Regions from separate parts of the Hydrogenophaga sp. PAMC20947 genome, predicted to be linked through region 2. Evidence: predicted binding sites of a transcription regulator. Region 2 holds the regulator's gene; the other holds the start of a gene.
What was found. The regulator sigma-54, encoded in region 2, starts transcription at its own class of promoters, with help from an activator protein. The targets are predictions, from matches to a motif close to TGGCANGNAANCTGCTTT.

Region 1 (5,779 bases), 150 kb from region 2:
TTCGGTGCCGCTTTGCAGATGGGTGATGCAGCCGATGTTGGCGCTGGTGATGACCGCGGGCTTGAGCTCGCTCAGGTGATCGAGCTTGCGGTCGCGCAGCTGGTAAGACAGCTTGGGGTTGAGCACCGAATACGTACCGGCCGAGCCGCAACACAGATGCGCCTCATTTTTGGCCACCATCACGGTAAACCCCAGCTCGCCCAAATGCTGCTCCACGCCGCCTTTGAGTTGTTGACCGTGCTGCAAGGTGCAGGGAGGGTGAAAGCCCACCACCATCTTGGCGTCGGGCGCTTTCGCCAGCTTGGGCTTGAGAACCGGTACCAGCGCTGGCAGCAACTCGCTCAGATCTTTCGTGAGCTCACCAATGCGCTGGGCCTTGGCCGCGTAGGCAGGGTCGTCGCCCAGGATGTGGCCGTATTCCTTCACCGTGACACCGCAGCCCGACGCGTTCATCACAATGGCCTCGACACCCGATTCGATGTGTGGCCACCAGGCGTCAATGTTGGCTCGCATTTCCGCCTTGCCACCGTCCTGGTCGTTCAAGTGAAACTTCACCGCCCCGCAGCAGCCGGCCTTCACTGCGATCACGGTCTCGATGCCAGCGGCATCCAGCACGCGCGCGGTGGCGGTGTTGATATTGGGCATCATCGCTGGCTGCACACAGCCGGCCAGCATGAGCACCTTGCGCGCATGCGTCTGCCTGGGCCAGGCGCCTGCATCCTGCCTGGCCGGTACTTTGCTTTTCAAAGCCGCTGGCATCAGCGGGCGCACCATCTGTCCCAGCTTCATGGCGGGGCCAAACAGCGGCGAAGGCAGGCCCTCCTTGAGCAACCACCGCACGGCCTTTTCGGCCGCCGGGCGCTCGACCTTTTCATCCACGATTTTGCGGCCAATGTCGATCAGGTGGCCATAGTCCACCCCGCTGGGGCAGGTGGTTTCGCAATTGCGGCAGGTCAGGCAGCGGTCCAGATGCATCTGCGTTTTGCGCGTGGGCTCAGCCCCTTCAAGCACCTGCTTCATCAGGTAAATGCGCCCACGCGGCCCGTCGAGTTCGTCGCCCAGCAACTGGTAGGTCGGGCAGGTGGCGGTGCAAAACCCGCAGTGCACACACTTGCGCAAAATCGCCTCGGCGGCACGGCCGTCGGCGCGGGCCTGGTATTCGGGGGAGAGATTGGTTTGCATGTTGATCAGGTTAAGTCCGATGCCGAGCCGCCCCAAGCCGGGTTTGTGCCCCCATGGAGGGCCGCGACCCACGCAGCGGTGAAGCGTGGGGGCTCATCACATCCTGCCAGGGTTAAAAATACCCGCCGGGTCGAACTCGGCGCGCAGGCGTTGCGTGATGGTTTCGATCACCGGGCCTTGCTCATCAAAGCGGGCAACGCCGGGCGCCCCTTCGGCCCCGGCGCGGAAAAGGGTGGCATGGCCGTTGACGGCCCTGGCAGCGCTGCGCAGCTCGCTGGCAGCGGCAGCCGGCGCCCACAGCCAACGTTGCGCGCCTTGCCATTCGATCAATTGCGCATAAGGCACGTTCAACACCGGCGCGGTTTGCGGCAGTGAGAGGCGCCACAGGCAGGCTTCAGGTGAGGAGTTTTGGAAAAACGGCAATGTCTGATCTCGGCAACCCGCCCAATCGGGGCCGGCCTGGGCGTTGTCCATTCGTTGCCCATGGGCCTCTTTCACCAGGCGCTCGCTGGCCGCCTCGACCGCTGCCACCGCACCACGCAGGCGAACAAAAAGCAGCTCGGGTGCGTTGGGCTGGGTCGCATCTTTTACCCAGCAACTGGCGTTGAGCGGCAATGGCTGACCACCCCATCGGTGCAACTGTTCCAGCGCCTCGGCCTGGCCCAGCTCAAACACCAGGGTGGCCTCAGCCGGTGCCACGGGCAAGACTTTGAGCGAGATGTCGGTGATCACACCCAGTGTGCCCAGGCTGCCAGCCATGAGCCGGCTGACGTCGTAACCGGCCACGTTTTTCATGACCTGGCCCCCGAAGGTCAGCCATTCGCCTTTGCCGTTGATGAACTGCAGGCCGAGCACATAGTCGCGCACGCCGCCCACATTGGCCCGCCCAGGTCCTGCGAGCCCGGCGGCGACCACGCCACCAATGGTCGAGACGGCGCCAAATCGGGGGGCCTCGAACGGCAGGTACTGGCCCTTTTCAGCCAGCACGGCGTCCAGATCGGACAGCAGCGTTCCGGCGCGCACGGTCACCACCAGCTCGGTGGGCTCGTGGCTCACGATGCCCTGCCAGCCTTGCGTGGACAGCACTTCACCCGATGTGGGGTTGCCGTAAAAGGCCTTGGTGTCGCCCCCCACGATGCGCAAGGGGGTACGGGCGGCGGTCCCAGCCTTAACCTGATCGATCAGGGCGGCGGGTGATTCGGGGTTGGTGGCACTCATGCCGGCCATGGTAGCGGTCATGCCCGATTCCGGCGTTGAATTTTTTGCACAGGCCGCTGCAAATGCACCACGCGCGTGCCCCATGCGACCAACCCCAATCACAGGCACAAGCTCCCACCGTCAAGCCCGCGAAGGCATGTCCGTGGCGTCGAAAGCCGGGATGGCCCCACCCTATCGGGTGTAGCCCAGGCACATACCCGCGTTGGGCCGGCCTTTGCACTCCCGCTTCAGGCGCCGCTCACGCGCGGCCGGCTTCTCGCTGGAGGGTGAGTCAATGAAACGGACCGAACTGGGCAGTTGCTCGGTCGCGGCCCTGGTGCGGGTCTCGGCCTTGACCGCTGCCTTCACGGGGGCTTTCGCCGCCCAGGCAGGCCCCAGACCCAAGACGACCCCACAGCCCAACAGCAAGGCCCCAGCACGTCGCCGCACAAACAGCATGTCCATTTCATCCCCTCCCAGGCACTCTTTTGAATCGCTGCATCTTCTGCCCAAAGCCTGTGCAAGTCTGTGATGCATTCACCGCACCCTCAGCATTCCGGGAACGCCAGCCAAACGCCAGACGAAAAAGACCCCGCGGGCCTTGCGGCACCGCGGGGTCAATATCAAAAGGAGATCTGGGCAGCGGCGCGCGAGGCGCCGCTGGAGATCAACGGCTGTAAGCCGTTTCGCCGTGGGACGTGATGTCCAGACCTTCGCGCTCGGACTCTTCCGAAACACGCAGACCCACCACCATGTCGACCACTTTGTAGGCAATAAAGGCCACCACCGTCGACCACACCATGGTGATCACCACGCCTTCGGCCTGAATCAGGACCTGGCTGGCGATGGAGAAGTCGTCACCACCGGTGCCGCCCAGGCTGGGAGCCGTGAACACACCGGTCAGCAGCGCACCAAGGATACCGCCCACGCCGTGCACACCGAACACGTCCAGCGAGTCGTCAGCGCCCAGCATTTTCTTCAGGCCAGACACACCCCACAGGCAGAGGAAACCAGCCAGTGCGCCGATGATGAGGGCACCCATGGGGCCCACCGAACCGCAAGCGGGGGTGATGGCAACCAGACCGGCCACTGCGCCCGAAGCAGCGCCCAGCATCGAGGCCTTGCCTTTGTGCATGGCTTCACCCAGGCACCAGGCCAGCACCGCAGCCGAGGTGGCAAACAAGGTGTTGATGAAGGCCAGCGTTGCGCCACCGTTGGATTCCAGGTTGGAGCCGGCGTTGAAACCGAACCAGCCCACCCACAGCAGCGAAGCACCCACCATGGTCAGCGTCAGGCTGTGAGGCGCCATGGATTCTTTGCCGTAGCCGATGCGCTTGCCCACCATGTAAGCACCCACCAAGCCAGCCATGGCCGCGTTGATGTGCACCACGGTACCGCCGGCGAAGTCCAGCGCACCTTTGTCGAGCAGGTAACCACCAGCACCCCACACCATGTGGGCGATCGGCAGGTAGCTGAAGGTGAACCAGATCACCGAGAACAGCAGCACAGCGCTGAATTTCATGCGCTCGGCGAACGAGCCCACGATCAGGGCGCAGGTGATACCGGCAAAGGTGGCCTGGAAAGCAATGAAGATGAACTCGGGAATCTTCACACCTTCGGTGAAGGTGTCGGCCAGCGAGGCGGGCGTGACGCCCAGCAAGAAGGCCTTGCTGAGGTTGCCGATGATCAGGCCTTCACCGCCGAACGCCAGGCTGTAGCCGTAGACGGCCCACATCACGGAGATCAGCGAGAACACCACCATCACCTGCATCAGCACCGACAGCATGTTCTTGCTGCGAACGAGGCCGCCGTAGAACAGCGCCAGGCCGGGGATCACCATCAAGATGACCAGAATGGTGGAAACCATCATCCAGGCGGTATCGCCCTTATCGACGGTCGGTGCCGGCGCAGCGGCTTCGACGGCAACCGCCTCAACAGCCATCGCAGGCGCTTCGACAGCCGGTGCGGCAGAGGTGTCTGCCGGCGCTGCCATGGTCGCAGGAGCTTCGGTCGTGGTCTGAGCCGAGACGTTCAGGCCGCCCAGGGCCAGCCCCATGCCCAGCAGTAGAGATGCAACAAGTTTTTTCATGTCCGTGGTCTTTCTTGGGTTTCGGTGGTGGCGATCAGAGCGCTTCTTTGCCGGTTTCACCGGTGCGGATGCGAACCACTTGCTCCAGATCGGTGACGAAAATCTTGCCGTCACCGATCTTGCCGGTGCGTGCAGCGCCTTCGATCGCTTCGATCACGCGCTCGACCAGGTCGTCTGACACGGCGGCTTCTATCTTCACTTTGGGCAGAAAGTCGACCACGTATTCCGCGCCGCGGTAGAGCTCGGTGTGGCCTTTCTGGCGGCCGAAGCCTTTGACTTCGGTGACGGTGATGCCTTGCACGCCCATAGTGGACAGCGCTTCACGCACTTCGTCCAGCTTGAACGGCTTGATGACGGCTGAAACCATTTTCATGCTGTATTCCTCTTTTGCTGCTGGGCGTCTGAACCCGGGGTCGACGCCGACTGACTCGTTCGGTATCAGCCGATGAGGGCTGATACCACTGGGATGCGAACCCAGGGTGGGGTTCAAGCCCCCATCTGGATTCAATCGCTTACAACTCCAAGCACAGACCGTGCCAGGGCATGCGTGGTCGGCTGCACGCGGGTCCCGACTGCTGTCGTAAAACATCCACAAAAGTACTCAAAACCGGTTCCACCGCTTGGCTGTGCCATCATGCCGACGGGGTTGCCAAGGGCCTGCTGTCACGGGCCGCATCAACGCACCAATCGCGTGCTCTTCAGACGCCCATTGAGGCAACGAGGGCGCGCACCAAAACAGGGAGGACACCAAAATGGGTTTGTCATTGGTGCACAGCCGTGCACTGCTGGGGCTGGAAGCGCGCCCGGTTCAGGTCGAAGTGCACCTGGCCAATGGCCTGCCCAGCTTCACGCTGGTGGGCTTGGCCGACACCGAAGTCAAAGAAGCGCGCGAGCGCGTGCGCTCGGCCATTGCCAATGCGGGTCTGGATTTCCCCAGCAACAAGCGTATCACCGTCAATCTCGCCCCGGCCGATTTGCCCAAGGATTCGGGCCGTTTTGACCTGCCGATTGCCCTGGGCATCCTGGCTGCCAGCGGCCAGATCAGCGACGCTCGCATGCAAGGCTGGGAATTCGCGGGCGAGCTCTCGCTGGGCGGTGATCTGCGGCCGGTGCGCGGCTCGCTGGCCATGAGCCTGGCCCTGCACCGCGCGGCCGAAAAGGGCGGCCCCAGCCTGGAACGCACCCGTTTGGTGCTCCCACCCGGCAGCGCCGAAGAGGCTGCGCTGGTGCCCGAGGCCCAGGTCTACCGGGCCAGACACCTGCTGGACGTGGTGGCCCAGTTCCTGCCCGAAGCCAAACCGGGCGAAGCGG
Region 2 (5,779 bases):
CCGGCCGACCGGCGGTGAAGGTGCGTGAGGCGCGGGGTGCAGCGCGCTCGGCGCGTGCGCTGGCACGCTCGCCCGCGTTTTGCCCGGCCACACCTGCAGCGGCTATGCGCTCGCCATAAGGGGGGTTGAGCAGCATGACGCCGGGCCGATCGCTGGGAGGCAATCGCTGCAACGCATCTCCCCCCCGAAAGTCCACCGCATGCATCACGCCTGCACGCTCGGCGTTGCGCTGGGCGAAATCGACCATGCGAAACGACACGTCGCTGCCAAACACGATGGGCGCATGGCCCTCGGGCCAGTCGCGCTGCTCGCTCACGGCGTTGTCCTTGATGGCCTGCCACACGTGGTCCTGAAAGGGCAGCATCTTTTCGAAGGCGAACCGGCGCAACAGGCCGGGCGCGATGTTGAGCGCGATCTGGGCGGCTTCGATCACCACGGTGCCACTGCCACAGCAAGGGTCGTACAGCGGCGTGATGGCATCGAGCGGTTGATCTGCACACTCGCCCCACCCGGTGGCAGCGATCATGGCCGCAGCCAGCGTTTCCTTGAGTGGGGCATCACCTTTGTCTTCTCGCCAGCCCCGCTTGAACAACGGCTCACCCGAGGTGTCGATGTACAGCGTGAGTTCATCGGTGGTGAGGTGGGCGTAAATGCGCACATCGGGCCAGGTGGTGTTCACGCTGGGGCGCTCCCCGCGCTTGGCGCGAAAGCGGTCACAAATAGCGTCTTTGACCTTGAGCGCGGCGAAGTTCAGGCTGGTCAGCGGACTGTGCTGCGCGGTGATTTCGACCTTGATGGTTTCCTGCGGAGAAAACCAGATTTCCCAGGCAACCTCGCCCGCTGCGTTGTAGAGGTCTTGCTCGTTGCGGTATTCACCGTGCCACAACTGCACCAGCACGCGCTGGGTGAGGCGGCTGTGCAGGTTCAGGCGCATGGCATCTCGCCAGGAAGCCTGCACACCCACACCGCCGCGTGCCTTGAAGGCCAGTGGTTCGTTTGTGATGCGCTTCACTTCGTCGGCGAGGAAGTCCTCCACGCCGGCAGCGCAGGGCAAAAAGAGGTTGAGTTGGTTCATGAATCTTTTTCCAAAAATGGTTGCGGCCACAAAAGCCACCGCGCTAACAGCCGTCATTCCTTCCAGTGCACACCACGGAACTGGATCTGGCAGGCCGGTTGGTGCAATCCCCGCGCGCAGGGACACAGGGGGCCTGCACCCTGAACACACCACAGAACTGGCTTCACCAGGCCGCAGGTGCAGCCCCCATCAGGGGGAAGGGGCGAAGCGGTGCAGGAGGGCTACAAGGTTTTTCGCAAATTGGCGGGCGCGATGCGCAACGCTTCCCGGTATTTGGCCACAGTACGGCGGGCACACTCAATACCCTGCGCTTTGAGCAGTTCGGAAAGCTGGTTGTCTGACAATGGTTTTGACGCGTTTTCAGCGGCAATGAGCTGTTTGAGCAAGGCGCGCACCGCTGTGCTCGATGCGTTGCCGCCAGTCTCCGTGCCCAGCGATGAGCCAAAAAAGTACTTGAGTTCGTAGGTGCCGAACGGCGTGGCCATGTACTTGGCGGTGGTCACACGGCTGATGGTGGACTCGTGCAAGCCCAGCTCGTCGGCGATTTCGCGCAACACCAGCGGCCGCATGGCGAGCTCGCCATGCATGAAAAAATTGCGCTGCCGTTCGACAATGGCCGAGGACACGCGCAGGATGGTGTCGAACCGCTGCTGGATATTCTTGATGAACCAGCGCGCCTCCTGCAAACGCTGCTGCATGGCGGCATGGCCTGCTTCGCCGCCACCCCCTTTCCCACCCCGGTTCTGACGCAGGGCGTTGGCGTATACATCGTGCACCCTCAACCGCGGCATGACGTCGGGGTTGAGCTGCACCTTGAAGCCACGCCCGGCGTGCGTGACCAGGACATCGGGCACAACGACATTGCGCTCCACATCCACAAACCGCCGTCCCGGCTTGGGCTCCAGCCCGATGATCAGGCCAAGCGCTGCGCGCACCGTCTCATCGTCCAGCCCACACAACGCACACAAGCGCTTCACATCGCGCTTGGCGAGCAACTCCAGCGGTTGTCGGCAAATCACCAGCGCAGCCTGGGCAACCGGCGTGTTGCGCAAGTCTTCGATCTGCAGACGCAAACACTCGCCGAGATCCCGCGCACCCACGCCGATGGGCTCCATGTTGTGCAGCCAGCCCAGCGCCATGCGCAGCTGCTCTTCCGCGACTTCAATCGCCGCAATACTGGGCGATGCAGCTTCGCGCCCGTGCAGCAGCCGCCAAAAGGCCAACGCCAATTCTGTCCAGTCGTCATCGAGATAACCATCGTCGTTGAGCGACTCGATCAGGAAATACAGTGCGGCCTGATCGGTTTCGCTCAGGCGCAAACAGCGGGCCTGCTCATGGAGGTGATCTTGCAGGCTGACCGGCGCTCGGGCCAGATCAGCCGCCGTTGCCGTTTCGTCGTCACCCCCGGAAGAGCCACTGTTGCGCGCGGGCGCATCACCGCCCCACTCGCCGTCGTCGGGCGCCATTTCCACGGAGCCGTCGCCGTCCCAATTTTCTTCCAACGCCCCGTCTCCATCGGCCTTGCGCTCGGCGGCTTCCCCAGCCGCACTCTCACTGGGCTCACTGGCTGTCGACGATGTGCCTTGGCTGAAGGGCAACTCTGAATCGGGGGCAACAGATTCGCCCTCGGGAGCCGCCGCCGCTTCGGCAATTTGCTCTCCTGCGCTGACCGGGACATCGCTGTGATCAAGCCCAAAATCTTCGCGGTCAGCGGTTTCATCCGCACGATCGAGAAACGGGTTTTCATCGAGCATCTGCTCGACTTCCTGCGCCATTTCAAGGGTAGAGAGCTGCAGCAAGCGGATCGACTGCTGCAGCTGTGGCGTGAGCGCGAGATGCTGCGAAACGCGCAGCGACAAACCTTGCTTCATGCCAAGGCGCCTAGCGACACGTCAAAACGCTGGAGCGGAACGTCACGCTGGAGCCACCAGCAGGTTCGCCCAAAGCCTCGCTCATTCCCATCAGGGAGCACCGAACCACAGCAGCATGGAACAACGGATTGGCCACCATCACATGCGGAAGTTCTCGCCGAGGTATACCCGGCGAACATCGGCGTTTTCCACGATCTCTTCACTGGTGCCACTCGCCAGGACATGACCATCGCTGATGATGTAAGCGTGGTCACAAATACCCAGCGTCTCACGCACGTTGTGATCGGTGATGAGCACCCCGATGCCTCTGGATTTGAGAAAACTGATGATGTGCTGGATTTCGAGCACTGCGATCGGATCGATACCGGCAAAGGGTTCGTCCAACAGGATGAACCGAGGGCGCGAAGCCAGAGCCCGCGCGATTTCCACTCGACGGCGCTCACCGCCCGACAGGGATGGCGCAGGCGAGTTGCGCAAGTGCTCCACGCGCAAGTCCTTGAGCAGTTCGTCCAGACGTTGGTCAATTTCGGGTTCGCTCAGCGGCTGACCGGCCGGGTTGCGCTGCAACTCCAGCACGGCGCGCACGTTTTGCGCCACAGTGAGCTTGCGAAAGATGGAGGATTCCTGGGGAAGGTAGCCCAAGCCCAAGCGCGCCCGGCGGTGAATGGGCAGCTCTTCGATGCGCTGTTCGTCGAGCAAGATCTCACCACCATCGGCCCTTAGCAAACCCACGATCATGTAAAACGAAGTGGTCTTGCCCGCCCCGTTGGGGCCCAGAAGCCCCACAACCTCACCTTTGCCGACCGACAGGGACACGTTCTTGACGACCTGCCGGCTGCCATAGGCCTTTTTCAAGCTGCGCACTTCCAGACGACTGCGCACCGCCATCGACTCCAGTCCCCCCGCAGAGGGGATCTCCGCTACGTTCACTTGCGTTTCTCGTTGATTTTGGAGCTGGGTCGCAACTTGGCGGGTTCAGAATTGGCGGGCGCCGGTGCCGGTGCATTGCGTACGGCATCGGGAATCGGCGTCAGCATGGCGCGCACACGGCCCGACGGGTTGGCCGGCGTGCTGCTGGCCGCGCCCCCTTTGACCGTGAACACTTCAGACACGCTGTTGTAGGTGATCTGGTTGCCCAGATTCTCGTCATTGATGGCAGTGCCGCGGTAGCGGCGCAACGCAGCGTTGCCCGTGAGCACCACCGTCTGGGCCTTGCTGTCGTATTCGATGCGGTCGGCCTCTCCTTCGACCCATTCGTCCAGCCCTTCGCGCTTCTGGCGAAAAAACCCGGGCTCGCCCAGCAACAACCCAAACTGGTTGCCCTGGGTGTCTTGGCGCACATCCATTTTGTTGCCGCGCATGATGATCGTGCCCTTGGTGATCACGACCTTGCCGGTGAACACACTGGTCAGGGTCGCGTCGTCGTAACGCAGAGAGTCGGCCTCGATGTTCATGGGCTTGTCCTTGTCGGCCAGCTCAGCGTGGGCAACGCCGACCGTCAACATCAAACCCGCGATTGCGGCCAGGAAACGGGGAGTCCGGGGAGAGCGAAGGTGGTGTTGGGGCATGGCTTTAGTGGGGCACAAATCTTGCATTCGCTTTCATTGTAGCGGTGCATGGCCCGTCGTGGCGGCTGGCACGCAGGAACGGCGCCGACCGGAAATAACACAACCCGCTGGCAGCGGGTTGTGTTTCGGTTCAGGTCCGGAAGGGCACTGCTGGGATCGAGGCGTCAGCCTTTGCGGGCCTGTGCAATCAGCGAGTCTGCGATGAGCAGCGTCTTGGGGCCCTGGCCGCCAATGTAGAACTGGCCGGCCACGCCCAGAGCAGGCGTGCCTTCCACCTGATAGGCGTCCTGTAGCTGGGTCGCTGCTTTGGCTTTTTCGATTGCGCTGCCGTTGAAGAAAGACAGAAATTGCGCCTTGTCCACGCCCTGCTTCTCCACCCATGCCACGATGGTTTCAGGCGAGGTGAGTTGCTGGCGCTCTTCGTGGAAAGCCTTGAACACTTTTTCGTGCAGCTTTTCAACCAGCCCCATGGACTCCAGCGAGAAATAGAAACGCTGCATGGGGCCGAAGGCCGGGCTGAAAGCCACTGGCATGCGGCGCAAAACCACGTCAGCGGGCAACGACTTGCTCCATTCGGTCATGAGCGGCTCAAAGCGGAAGCAATGGATACAGGAATAGGAGAAAAACTCCACCACTTCCACCTTACCGGCAGGCGTGGAGACCGCAGCGGCCTTGGCCAGGCGGGTGTAGTCGCTGCCTTCCTTGAAGGCAACGCGCTGTGCCAGGGCGGGGGTGAGGCTCAGTGCGCCAACTGCGGCAATGGTGCCTGTGGCGAACAGGGAGCGTGAAAAATCTCGGCGTTGCATGGGTTCGATCTCCTGGTAGTTGCCTGCTTGAGCAGAGAGAGGGGTTGAAAGTTCCGCGCCTGGGCGGCGTTCTCAGCGCTGGATGCGCACCAGCGCCGCATCCACGCTGTTGGCCTCGAGCTGGACCCGCGTGGCTTCGGCCAGCGGCTTTTGGTTGAAGGGACCGATCCGCACGCGGTACACCGTGCGGCCCGATTGTTCGCGCTCGGTGATTTCGGCCGCCATCCCCAACATGGCCAGGCGGGCACGCTGGGCTTGTGCGTCGTCAGGCGCGCGAAACGCCCCAGCCTGTACAAAGTAGATGGCTGCATCGCCCGTGGCTGCGCTGGCCGCCTTTGCCGGCGCAGCCGGCGAGGAGGCGGCGCCAGGGCTAGCCGGTGCCGCCGCGGGCACAGCCGGGGTATCACCGAGTTTGTCCCTCAACAGATCCCCCAGAGGATCACCATCGAGGCCCGAGCC

Region 1: a site for sigma-54 is predicted at 4,990-5,007, ahead of glnK (P-II family nitrogen regulator). Genes of this name have one in related genera too.

Annotation. Positions count from the first base shown of each region.
Region 1 covers NZ_CP039252.1:3,612,470-3,618,248, forward strand. The annotation lists gene glcF (glycolate oxidase subunit GlcF) at 1-1,182, opposite strand, end outside; gene glcE (glycolate oxidase subunit GlcE) at 1,279-2,421, opposite strand; gene E5678_RS16545 (hypothetical protein) at 2,572-2,844, opposite strand; gene E5678_RS16550 (ammonium transporter) at 3,047-4,468, opposite strand; gene glnK (P-II family nitrogen regulator) at 4,503-4,841, opposite strand; gene E5678_RS16560 (YifB family Mg chelatase-like AAA ATPase) at 5,221-5,779, shown strand, end outside.
Region 2 covers NZ_CP039252.1:3,458,792-3,464,570, forward strand. The annotation lists gene E5678_RS15790 (THUMP domain-containing protein) at 1-1,075, opposite strand, end outside; gene rpoN (RNA polymerase factor sigma-54) at 1,297-2,946, opposite strand; gene lptB (LPS export ABC transporter ATP-binding protein) at 3,085-3,834, opposite strand; gene lptA (lipopolysaccharide transport periplasmic protein LptA) at 3,873-4,514, opposite strand; gene E5678_RS15810 (thiol:disulfide interchange protein DsbA/DsbL) at 4,679-5,320, opposite strand; gene E5678_RS15815 (SPOR domain-containing protein) at 5,393-5,779, opposite strand, start outside.